DNA from 3 places in the Mesorhizobium sp. BR1-1-2 genome. Region 1 is predicted to be linked to each of the others. Evidence: predicted binding sites of a transcription regulator. Region 1 holds the regulator's gene; each other region holds the start of a gene.
The links. Region 1 encodes HrcA, which represses chaperone genes, less so after heat shock. Its sites were predicted from a motif close to GTTAGCACTCNCNNNNNGNGAGTGCTAAC; they were not measured.
Positions count from the first base shown of each region.

Region 2: a site for HrcA is predicted at 1,832-1,860, ahead of groES (co-chaperone GroES). Genes of this name have one in related genera too.
Region 3: a site for HrcA is predicted at 1,740-1,768, ahead of groES (co-chaperone GroES). Genes of this name have one in related genera too.

Region 1 is NZ_JAIUID010000003.1:360,287-364,450, forward strand. It holds gene LB551_RS08265 (VOC family protein) at 1-307, opposite strand, end outside; gene rph (ribonuclease PH) at 491-1,207, opposite strand; gene hrcA (heat-inducible transcriptional repressor HrcA) at 1,437-2,534, shown strand; gene LB551_RS08280 (hypothetical protein) at 2,572-2,766, shown strand; gene LB551_RS08285 (PQQ-dependent sugar dehydrogenase) at 2,883-4,164, shown strand, end outside.
Region 2 is NZ_JAIUID010000002.1:507,184-511,347, reverse strand. It holds gene groL (chaperonin GroEL) at 1-1,376, opposite strand, end outside; gene groES (co-chaperone GroES) at 1,446-1,742, opposite strand; gene LB551_RS05815 (TetR/AcrR family transcriptional regulator) at 2,139-2,765, opposite strand; gene LB551_RS05810 (MFS transporter) at 2,892-4,073, shown strand; gene LB551_RS05805 (D-arabinono-1,4-lactone oxidase) at 4,086-4,164, shown strand, end outside.
Region 3 is NZ_JAIUID010000007.1:32,444-36,607, reverse strand. It holds gene groL (chaperonin GroEL) at 1-1,313, opposite strand, end outside; gene groES (co-chaperone GroES) at 1,373-1,687, opposite strand; gene LB551_RS17790 (hypothetical protein) at 2,179-2,457, shown strand; gene LB551_RS17785 (hypothetical protein) at 2,439-2,756, shown strand; gene LB551_RS17780 (hypothetical protein) at 2,731-2,874, shown strand; gene LB551_RS17775 (hypothetical protein) at 2,900-3,151, shown strand; gene LB551_RS17770 (hypothetical protein) at 3,120-3,494, shown strand; gene LB551_RS17765 (Gfo/Idh/MocA family protein) at 3,888-4,164, opposite strand, start outside.

The DNA.
Region 1 (4,164 bases):
TGGCGATGCCCTTCGCCTCCAGATGGGATCTCCAGCGGCTGATTTCATCGGCGGTCGCCGCGAAGCAGAGATGGCCTTCGCCCGATGTGCCGTGCGGGGGGACTTTCAGCCTCGCGTCGGGCGCGGGCGGGACCTTGGTCGCCTCGGCGTTGAAGATCAGCAGCACGCCGGCTCCGCAACGGAAGAAGAGATGGCGGCCCTCGACCTTCCCGAGAGGAGTGAGGCCGAGAATGTCGGTGTAGAAGGTTTCCGCGGCGGCTAGGTCGGTGACGTAGAGGGCTGATTCAAGAATGGCGGAGGGTATCACGAGGCGCCCCCCTCTGCCCTGCCGGGCATCTCCCCCACAAGGGGGGAGATCAGCCGCCATCGCGGCTTTCGCCAATTACTTTCGTTGTAGAAGTGAACGGAGCGCCAAAGCTGCCAATCTCCCCCCTCGTGGGGGAGATGTCCGGCAGGACAGAGGGGGGCGCTCACGCTCGGCATCCAGGATTCAAACCACCGCCATCTGCTGCAAACTCACCAGCCTCTGGATGCCTTTCTTGGCTAGGCCCATCAGCTCGGCGAACTGCCCTTCCGAAAAGGGTTCGCCCTCGGCCGTGCCCTGGATCTCGACGATGCCGCCCTTGCCTGTCATGACGAAATTGGCGTCGGTGCCGGCGGAGGAATCTTCGAGATAGTCGAGGTCGATGACCGGCTGGCCTTCATGGATGCCGCAGGAAATCGCCGCGACATGGTCCTTCAGCACCTTGCCGACGCTCACCATCTGCCGCGCTTCCATCCAGCGCAGGCAATCGTAGAGCGCCACCCAGCCGCCGGTGATGGAGGCGGTCCGGGTGCCGCCATCGGCCTGGATGACGTCGCAGTCGACGGTGATCTGCTGCTCGCCCAGCGCCTGCAGGTCGACCACGGCGCGCAGCGAGCGGCCGATCAGCCGCTGGATCTCCAGCGTGCGCCCGCCCTGCTTGCCGGCGGAGGCCTCGCGGCGCATGCGCTCGCCGGTCGAGCGCGGCAGCATGCCGTATTCGGCCGTCACCCAGCCTTTTCCGGAATTGCGCATCCAGCCCGGCACCTTTTCCTCCAGGCTTGCCGTGCACAGCACATGCGTGTCGCCGAACTTCACCAGGCACGAGCCTTCGGCATGTTTGGAGACGCCGCGCTCGAAGGAGATGGCGCGCATTTCGTCGAACTGGCGTTTGGAGGGGCGCATTCGGCCTGCTTTCTTGTCAGCTTTTTTGAATCTTGGCCGGCTTTTAGACGCATGCGGGGCACGGCGTAAAGGAAAATGGACCGGCGACCGCAAACGCGGCGACACTGGGTGATCGCGCAACGCGACACCGGATGATCGCAAGTGCGACACCGGGATGATCGCAAGTGCGACACCGGGTTGCGCGCGGCGCCGCGAAGTCTATATCCTTGAACCGGAGGTTATGGCCGCAATGACCAAGGCAGTCGATCCCGCTTCGCAGTCGCTCGCTCTTCCCGCGCCGGCACTTCAGGCGCTCGATATGCGTTCGCGCGACATCTTCCGGCGTATCGTCGATTCCTATCTGAGGGACGGCGAGCCCGTGGGATCGCGCAGCCTGTCGCGCATCCTGCCGTCCTCGCTGTCGCCGGCCACCATCCGCAACGTGATGAGCGACCTCGAACATCTCGGCCTGATCTATGCGCCGCACGTCTCGGCCGGCCGCCTGCCGACGCAGGCCGGCCTGCGCTTCTTCGTCGACGCCTTCATGGAACTGGGCGACCTCTCCGACGAGGAGCGGCGCAGCATCGAGGCGCAGGTGCGCGCCTCCGGCTCGGGCGCCACGCTGGAACACATGCTGACCGAGGCCAGCCAGATGCTGTCTGGCATGTCGCGCGGCGCCGGCCTGGTGCTGGCCGCCAAGAACGAGGTGGCGCTCAAGCACATCGAGTTCATCCAGCTCGAGCCGACCAAGGCGCTGACCGTGATGGTGTCGCAGAACGGCGACGTCGAGAACCGGGTCATCGATCTGCCGGCCGGCATCACCGTCTCGCAATTGCACGAGGCCTCGAATTTCCTCAACGCCCATATTCGCGGCCGTACGCTGGCCGAGGCGCGGGCGGAGGTCGCGCGTATCAAGGAAGAGACAAGGGCGGCGCTCGACACGCTGTCGCAGGACCTGGTGGAGAAAGGGCTGGCGGTGTGGGCCGGCGCGGAAAGCGGCCTGCCGGCGCGCCTGATCGTGCGCGGTCGCGCCAATCTTCTCGAAAACGTCACCGCCCAGGCCGACATCGAACTCTTGCGCCATTTGTTCGAGGACATGGAGACGCAGGACGGGCTGATCCAGCTGCTAGACCTCGCCGAGGCCGGACCGGGCGTGCGCATCTTCATCGGCTCGGAAAACAAGCTTTTCTCGCTCTCCGGCTCGTCGCTGGTCGTGGCACCCTACCGCGACAAGGACGCCCGCGTCGTCGGCGCGCTCGGCGTCATCGGCCCGACCCGGCTCAACTATGCCCGCATTGTCCCGATGGTCGACTATACGGCGCAGCTGATATCGCGCATGCTGCGCTGAGAGCTGGGATCGATCCAGACGGCCGAGGAGAGAAAAGATGGCGCTGGAATCGTTCAAGGCCCAGATCAGCCTGCTGCTGGAGGAGATGGTCAACCAGCCTGAGGATGTGCGGGAAGTGCAGGAGCAATTGCGCGAGAAGCTGCGCGAAATGCGCGCCATGGGCATGCCGCTGCCGGCCGACCTCGTCGAACTGGAAAAGAACCTCGACGCCGATCTCGACGCGGATACCTGACCCGAATTCCCCGTGTCGTCCGGAACGACTGCCGAGCCCGCCCGTTCCCTTGATGCATGTGATCCTCGGTCTTGGGACAACGACATGCATAGCGAAGCGAGAAGCTGGAGACTGGGATGATCAGACTTGCCGGCGCCGTGGCGATCCCTGCAGCATTGCTTTTCGCCGCGACGGCATTGGCCCAGCAGACAGAGCCGGTGCTCAAGGGCGCGGCCGCATTCGGTGACTGGCGGGCCGACAAGCCGGGCGTGCGCCGGCTGATCAGCCCGCAAGACCAGCCCAGGCCCTATGTCACCAGATCCGCCTCGAACAGCGCCGGTCCGGTGCAAAGGCCGCAAGGCGCCGAGCCGCGGCTGCCGGCGGGTTTTTCGGCGGAACTGATCGCTTCGGGCATCGACAATCCGCGCGTCGTGCGCGTCGCGCCCAATGGCGACCTGTTCGTCGCCGACAGCGAGGCCAACCAGATCCGCGTCTACCGTCTGGGCGAGGGCAACGCGAAACCCGTCAGTGACGGCGTCTTCGCCCGCAATCTCAACCAGCCCTACGGCATCGCCTTCTATCCGCCCGGGGACAGTCCGCAATGGGTCTACGTCGCCAACAGCGACAGCATCGTGCGCTTTCCCTACCGCGATGGCGACCTGAAGGCCTCCGGCGAGCCGGAAACGATTGTCCGCGACATTCCGGCCACTCATCACTGGACCCGCGACATCGCCTTCTCGCCGGACGGCAAGACGCTCTATTACTCGGTCGGCTCCGGCTCGAACGCCGCCCAGGACATGGCAAGGAAACCGCGGGGCGGGCTCGATGCCTGGGCCAAGTCGAAGCCGCTCGGCGCCGCCTGGGGCTCGGAGGAAGGCCGCGCCGACGTAAGGGCTTTCGACCCGGACGGCAAGAATGGCCGCATCGTTGCCACCGGCCTGCGCAATTGTTCGGGCATGGCCATCCAGCCGGCGACGGGCGCGCCGTGGTGCGTGGTCAACGAGCGCGACGCGCTCGGCGACAATGTGCCGTTCGAATATGCGACCGAAGTGAGGGAAGGCGCCTTTTATGGCTGGCCCTGGTACTATATCGGCGACAATGAGGATCCGCGCCACAAGGGCGCGCGTCCCGACCTTGCCGGCAAGGTCACCGTCCCCGACATTCTGATGCAGGCGCATTCGGCGCCGCTCAACATCGCCTTCTACGACGGCAGGAATGTCCGCGCGGGATCCGGTTTTCCGGCCGAATACAGGGGCGACGCCTTCGTCGCCCTGCACGGTTCGTGGAATCGCGGCAACAGGACCGGCTACAAGGTGGTGCGGCTCAAGTTCAAGGACGGCAAGCCGACCGGCGAATATGAGGATTTCATGACCGGCTTCGTCACCTCCGGCGGCGAGGTCTGGGGCCGGCCGGTCGGCG
Region 2 (4,164 bases), on a different contig from region 1:
GCACCGGCGTTGGCAGCGATCTGACGGGCCGGAGCCTGCAGTGCGCGGCGCACGATGTTGATGCCGGCGGCCTGGTCGGAGTTGACGCCGGTGGCCTTGAGGTTGCCCGAAGCGCGCAGCAGGGCCACGCCACCGCCGGCAACGATGCCTTCTTCCACGGCCGCGCGGGTCGCGTTGAGGGCGTCATCGACGCGGTCCTTCTTTTCCTTCACTTCCACTTCGGTCGCACCGCCGACGCGGATCACGGCAACACCGCCGGCGAGCTTGGCCAGACGTTCCTGCAGCTTCTCCTTGTCGTAGTCCGAGGTGGTCTCCTCGATCTGCTGCTTGATCTGGGCAACGCGGCCCTGGATCTCGGCCTTCTTGCCGGCGCCGTCGACGATGGTGGTGTTCTCCTTCGAGATCGACACCTTCTTGGCGCGGCCGAGCATGTTGAGGCCGACATTCTCAAGCTTGATGCCGAGGTCTTCGGAGATGACCTGGCCACCGGTCAGGATGGCGATGTCTTCCAGCATGGCCTTGCGGCGGTCACCGAAGCCCGGAGCCTTGACGGCGGCGATCTTCAGGCCGCCACGCAGCTTGTTGACGACCAGCGTGGCCAGGGCCTCGCCTTCGACGTCTTCGGAGATGATGAGCAGCGGCTTGGAGGTCTGCACGACCGCTTCCAGGACCGGCAGCATGGCCTGCAGGTTGGAGAGCTTCTTCTCGTGGAGCAGGATGTAGGCGTCCTCGAGATCGGCAACCATCTTATCGGGGTTGGTGACGAAGTAGGGCGAGAGATAGCCGCGGTCGAACTGCATGCCTTCGACGACCTCGAGTTCGGTCTCGGCGGTCTTGGCTTCCTCGACGGTGATGACGCCTTCGTTGCCGACCTTCTGCATCGCTTCCGCGATCATCTTGCCGACCGACTCGTCGCCATTGGCCGAGATCGTGCCGACCTGGGCAACTTCCTCGGAGGTCTTGATCTTCTTGGCGGCCTTGCCGAGAGCTGCGACCACTTCGGTCACGGCCAGGTCGATGCCGCGCTTCAGGTCCATCGGGTTCATGCCGGCGGCAACCGCCTTGTGGCCTTCCTGGACGATCGACTGCGCCAGAACGGTCGCGGTCGTGGTGCCGTCGCCGGCGATGTCGTTGGTCTTCGAAGCGACTTCGCGGACCATCTGCGCGCCCATGTTCTCGAACTTGTCCTCAAGCTCGATTTCCTTGGCGACGGTGACGCCGTCCTTGGTGATGCGCGGTGCGCCGAACGACTTGTCGATGACGACGTTGCGGCCCTTGGGGCCGAGCGTGACCTTCACCGCGTCGGCGAGGATGTTGACGCCGCGCAGCATGCGCTCACGGGCGTCGCGGGAGAATTTTACGTCTTTGGCAGCCATGTTCAACTCCTGGCAGGGGCTCGGATTGAGCCCGAAGATTCAAGATTCAGGTGACGGAAAGGCCGATATTCAGCCGATGATGCCCATGATGTCGGATTCCTTCATGATCAGAAGGTCTTCGCCATTGAGCTTGACTTCGGTGCCCGACCACTTGCCGAACAGGATGCGGTCGCCAGCCTTGACGTCCAGGGGCACGAGCTTGCCAGCTTCGTCGCGGGCGCCGGAGCCGACGGCGATGATCTCGCCTTCCTGCGGCTTTTCCTTCGCCGTGTCCGGGATGATGATCCCGCCGGCGGTCTTGGATTCGGATTCGACCCGGCGTACGACCACGCGGTCATGAAGCGGGCGGAACTTCGACTTTGCCATGTTTTCTTCCTCGATGAGAACGGTGAGAAACAGTTCCTCCGTCCGGCGAAGCCGGACAATCTACAAAGCCCGGCGGAGCCGGGCCTGTGGTTAGCACTCACCAAGGGCGAGTGCTAACGTGGCGGTGAAATAGGCTGCTGGCCGGCGAGAGTCAAGGCGCGTGCGATCGGACAGCGGCGCGAAATTTGTTTTCCGTCAGAGCCTCCTCGCAGAACGCGCCGGTTGCCGCTGGCCTCTCATGCAAAATGCGCCGGTTCTGCCGGCAATCGACGGCAGAACACGGCGCGAAGGGGGGCTCTGCCGCTGCCGGTCAGAGATCCATGCCGCCCGACACTTCGATACGCAAGACGTGTCGACGTCACGGGAGAGTGGGGCGCGAAAGCCGCCGCCGGAAAACTATAGAAACAATCTCAGCTGCGTATGGATGATGGACCTGTAGTCGTCGATCGTGCGGCGACCCTCCTTCTCGTCCTGCGTCAGTGCCAGCCGCACGACCCCGCCGGCAAGCTGGAAGATCAGGAACACCACGCGCGCGAAGTCTTCGCGCCGGTCGGGCCGCAGCATCGGAGCGACGTGGTCGCAGAACATCTTGGCCTGGTGCCTTGTCTCTGCGATGTCGAGATTCTGCAGCGCCTTGTCGGCCTGGATCGCGTTCTGCAGATCCTGGATGGCGGGGTCGTCGGCCACGCGCCGGTAATAGTCCTCGAGCATGCGGTCCGCGGCAGTCGTTACGTCCTCAAGCCCGCTTATTTCTGTGATGATCGCACCGAAGCGTGCTCGGCTTTCCTCCGAGAAGCGCTCATAGAGCATCGCCAGGATCGCCGATTTGTTGGGAAAATAATGGTAGACGGTGGCGATCGGTCCACCCGCCAGAGCGCCCACCTCCTTCATCGTCACGGCGTCGATGCCTTTTTCGCCGATCAGCCGCATGGTCGTCGAAAGGATCGCGTCGATGCGTTCGCGGCTCCGCTCCTGCTTTGGCCTGCGCCTCGGCTCCGTCCCCGTCCGCCTTGCTTCCGCCATGCGCCCAATCTCTCGCGAGAGCTTCAACATTCCCGGTTGACAAGAAACATGATCAAGTATCAGTTTCGTAATGCTGACAAGTTGTCAGTTTTTTTATCGCGCTGCAAGGACGTTGGGAGGCGCCTCGTGACTGCGACACAAGCCGCACAAGCGGAAAATGGCGATTGGCTGGTCGGCAATCCGACCGGCGTCGAGCTCGGCTCCGCATTATGGATCGGCTCGGTCGGGCTGCTGATCCTCGGGCTTCAGCCCGTGCTGCTTGGCGCGCTCTACACCGAGGGCCATGTCAGCGGCGATGAGCTGGCGCTGGTCGCCACGGCGGAGATGATCGCGATCGCCATCGGTTCAGCCGTGGTGGCGATGCTGCTTTCCGCGCGCAACATGCGCTGGAAAAGCGCCGTCCTTTTGATCCTGCTGGCCCTGGCGAATGTATGGACCGCCCATGCCGCAAGCGCCAATGCGCTGATCACCGCCCGCGCCATCGCCGGGCTGGCTGAGGGCGGCCTAGTCGCGATCGCCACCGAACTGATCGCCCGTTCGCGCCGGGCCGAGCGCATCGGCGGCTATTTCGTGACGCTGCAGACGCTGGCGCAATGCGCGCTCGCTCTGCTTTTGGCGCTCTATGTCATCCCCGCCGCCGGGTCGCCCGGCGGCTTCATCGTGCTTGCCGTCGTCTGCGTCGTTTCGCTGGCGGCCGCTTTCACCGTACCCGGTGACTACGCCGACCTGCCGAAAGAAGAGAACCTGGCCAATGTGCTGACGGTTCCGTCGATCACCGCGCTATTGTCGGTCTTCTGCTACTTCATGTTCTTCGGCGCGATCTGGGCCTTCCTGGAGCCGCTCGGTGCGCAGTATGGGATTGATAGCTGGACGGTCGGCCTGATCGTCTCGGCCAGCCTGGCGACGCAGGTCCTGGGCGCGATGACGGCAACCGTGTTCGAGGCGCGCATCGATTACCGGATTGCCATTACGGCCATCGGTGCCGTCGCGCTGGTCTCCTCCCTTGTTCTTGCCAGCGCACCTGGCCTGACGACATTCTGGATCGCCGCCTTGGTCATGGGCTTCATCCTGTTGTTCATCGTGCCCTACCAGATCCGCCTGGCGATCACCGCCGACGAGACGCGCACGGCCGTGCTGCTGGTGCCGGCGGCACAACTCCTCGGCCTGGCGATAGGCCCGATCGCGGCGTCGTTGCTGATCGACGGCAAGGATTTCCGGCCGGTGCCCGAATTCGCCGCTGCAAGCGCCTTTGCCAGCGTGGCGCTGCTTGGCCTGTTCGTGACCATTAAGCGCCGTCGGCGCGCGTGACGGGACGGCCAGATGTCGACGATCACCGCGCAAAACTGGAGCAACTGGTCGGGCTTCGTGCGCGCCGAGCCGAAGCTGGTCGCCGCCCCCG
Region 3 (4,164 bases), on a different contig from region 1:
GCGGTGACATCGGCGTTGGCGCCGTTCAGGCCGGCAAGCGCCGTCCTGGCGCGCAGCAGGGCCACGCCGCCGCCTGGCACGATGCCTTCCTCCACCGCCGCGCGCGTGGCGTTCAGCGCATCATCGATGCGGTCCTTCTTTTCCTTGACTTCCGACTCGGTGGCGCCGCCGACGCGGATGACCGCGACGCCGCCGGAGAGCTTGGCCAGCCGCTCCTGCAGCTTCTCCTTGTCATAGTCGGAGGTTGTCTCCTCGATCTGGTTCTTGATCTGGGCGACGCGCGCCTGGATGGTCGCCTTGGTGCCGGCGCCGTCGATGATCGTGGTGGTGTCCTTTTCGATCAGCACCCGCTTGGCGCGGCCGAGCATCTCGATGGTGACGTTCTCCAGCTTGATGCCGAGATCCTCGGAGATCATCTGGCCGGATGCGAGCACCGCGATATCTTCCAGCATCGCCTTGCGGCGGTCGCCGAAGCCCGGCGCCTTGACGGCCGCGACCTTGAGGCCGCCGCGCAGCTTGTTGACCACCAGCGTCGCCAGAGCCTCGCCTTCGACGTCCTCGGAGATGATCAGCAGCGGCCTGCCGCTCTGCACCACCGCTTCGAGGATCGGCAGCATCGCCTGCAGATTGCCGAGTTTCTTCTCGTGGATGAGAATATAGGGCTCTTCCAGCTCCGCGCGCATCTTGTCGGCATTGGTGACGAAATAGGGCGAGAGATAGCCGCGGTCGAACTGCATGCCCTCGACGACGTCGAGCTCGGTGTCAGCGGTCTTGGCTTCCTCGACGGTGATGACGCCGTCATTGCCGACCTTCTCCATCGCCTTGGCAATCATCTCACCGACGCTGGCATCGCCATTGGCGGCGATTGTGCCGACCTGCGCGATCTCGGCCGACGACTTGACCTTCTTGGCCTTCGCCTTGATTTCCACGACGACGGCCGCGACGGCCTGGTCGATGCCGCGCTTGAGGTCCATCGGGTTCATGCCGGCGGCCACCAGCTTGGCGCCTTCGCGCAGGATCGAGGCGGCCAGCACCGTCGCGGTGGTGGTGCCGTCGCCGGCGAGGTCATTGGTCTTCGAGGCCACTTCGCGCACCATCTGCGCGCCCATGTTCTCGAACTTGTCGGCAAGCTCGATTTCCTTGGCGACGGTGACGCCGTCCTTGGTGATGCGCGGCGCGCCATAGGCCTTGTCGATGATGACGTTGCGACCCTTGGGGCCGAGCGTGACCTTCACCGCATTGGTGAGGATCTCGACGCCGCGCAGCATGCGGTCGCGCGCATCGGTGGAGAATTTGATTTCCTTGGCAGACATGATTTTATCCAGTTCGCATTTGGGGTGAGCAGTCACCGCGCAGAGGCGCGGTGCTTCAGTCAGGCGGCCTTCTTGGCTTCGGCGCTCTCTTCGATGACGCCCATAATGTCGGCTTCCTTCATGATCAGGAGGTCCTCGCCGTCGATCTTGACCTCCGTGCCCGACCATTTGCCGAACAGGATCAAGTCGCCGGCCTTGACGTCGAGCGGAACAAGCGCGCCGTTTTCGTCGCGGGCGCCGGGACCAACCGCGATCACTTCGCCTTCCTGCGGCTTTTCCTTGGCATTGTCGGGAATGATGATGCCGCCCTTGGATTTGATATCGCCTTCGGCGCGCCGGATGACGACGCGGTCGTAGAGTGGCCGAAATTTCATGAGAACTTCTTTCTGGGGCCGGCATAGGCGGCCGCAGCATTTATATAGGCGGTTTGGCACTCGATAGATAGGAGTGCCAGAACTATTTCTCGCCAACGGCCAAGAAATCCAATGATATAATTCGAGACGCGCAGAAATTCGTTCGGATGGGAGGAAAACTTTCTGTGAGCTTGAATTTCGCGGATGCGTATTTGTTATTTCAAAGGAGAAATAAAAGGCGTCGCGACCCTTGTTTGGAACTCAATTGAGGCGCATATATAAAACTCGTTGATTTGGTTGAGTTGGCTTTGTTTCAGAGCCCCGCCATTCACCACCGAATTCTCGAAAACGAGTGCATGCGCCGGTCCGGCGCACATTTCGTTCCGTTCGGACCCTGGAATGAAACCGACGCTGACCACGGATGTACCGGCAGCGTCGGGCATCGTCCCGGCGGTTCGAGTGGGAATGATACGGAAAGGCGCAGCCGCCCGTTTCCGCGGAAAGCCGCAATCATGACCAGCCGCACCACAAATACAGTCGTTCGCTTCAAGTCGGCGTTTTCGCTGCCCGGCTTTGATCAACCGCAACCGCCCGGAGAGTATCGGGTCGACCATGACGAGGAGGCCCTCGAAGGGACTTCCCAGATCGCATGGCGCCGCGTGGCCACCTTCATTCACCTGCCGGCGATCACCGCGAGCGGTGCCACGCAGCAGATGGTGCCGATCGAACCGGCATTGCTTCAAGCCTCGCTGGAGCTGGACGAGAGACAATCATGCGAACCACAACCCTGATGCAACGCAACGCACGCCCGGTCCGCCGCGAAGCCGTAACGCATCTCTTCGCCGTCGGACAGGCTGTCCGGCTGAAGAGCGGCATCGGCACGTTTCCAAAGGCCGCGGAAATCTACCGCGTCACGGCAACGCTCCCGCCGAGCGGAAATTCGCCGCAGTACCGCATCCGCAGCGACGTCGAACTTCATGAACGGGTGGCGACGCAGGACAGTCTCGAACCGGTCGACACTTCGCCCGGTGACAGCATAGCGCTCATCGAAAGGATCTTCGAACATGTCAAAGGGACAGAAACGCTCTAGCCGGGAGATCAGGAAGCCGAAGCAGGAGAAAGTCCCGCCCAACCCTGAAAGCGTATTCGGCGCCCAGACCAGACTTGCCGCCGATATCAATGCCCGGCGCGGCAAGGGCAAGAACTGACGTCGCGACACGGGCACGGATGACGATGAAGATCGTGATCGAATTCTATCGCACCCGAACCTCGGACGATGCGCATGCCGTGATCGGGCGCGAGACGGCGCAAGCGGCCAACCTCAACCATGCGATCGAGATCGCCAGGCTTTTGGCCAAAACCCTGAACATGCCGCAGCGGCCGGACGCCATGACGATCGCCGACGCGAAGGGCGCAACGATCTATTCCGGCGTTCTGGCGACGGAAGCGATCAATGAGGCCGGCCAACGCCATGAGCGCCCGTAGCAACGAAACCGATCGGCAGCGCAACGCCGCCGGGCTTGCCGTCTGGGAAAATGAGGGTGGGACATCGGGACGCGACTTCGCGGACCGTCAATATGGCCGCCGCGTCGAGGCGGATCGGTCCTGGACCGTCTATCATGTCTTCAGCGGAATTCCGGCGCTGGTCGACGGTGGTGCCATGACCGGCCTCAGCCGGTCGGATGCGACGCGCAGCATGTTGTCCCTTAATCAGCGCATGCCGAGCGCCCGACGGCGCGGGTTGCGGCGCCGCCGATTGTCCCACATGAGGCAGCGGCGGGCCAACCATGACGCTCTCCTTCCCCAACCCCAGCCGCAGATTCGATGAAGCGCGCGATTTTCGGTAGGTTGGCACTGTATCACGACCGTTCTGGTAAGACCGGAATGTCGCCTCCTGGAGCAAACGGCCAACGCGGTGCCGCAGTCGAGTAAAGGCTAGCAGAGTCGTTGCGGCCAAGATGGAGGTCGCCAGCGGAATGGCGCCTTTCTGGCTTCCAGAACCGGACCGTCTGTTTCCGGCCCCAAGGCTGCCGGACCGCAATGCGCCCAATTGCAGCCATTTATGGGTTTTCGGCGCTCCCGATAAACAGACGTTACCAGTGCGGCCCCCTTGGTACGCAGCGAGAGGTGGCCAACGGTGCGCTAGATCGTGTCTCCAATGGCAGAGCGCACAGCACTCGCTCGATGCGTCCGACCAGTGTCTTTCCCATATTGAAAATTGCTACACCGTTGTCCATCGCCGTGTGGCTGACGACGAAAAGCATGCGTCGACGATTTGCATGATCTCGTAGCCATCACTAAAGGTGGGCCAAGCCGATTTGCCCGTGGAAACCGAACGAATGACTTCCGAGACCTCGATGGCCTTGTATTCATTGTACCCGAGGCCGAAATTGGCGACCGGCAGGAGGGATGCGAAGTTCCGGTTTTCCGGACCGACGTCGATCAGCCGGTAACCCTGGCGGTTCGGCGCATCCTCCATCGAGAAGAAGCGCAGGCGG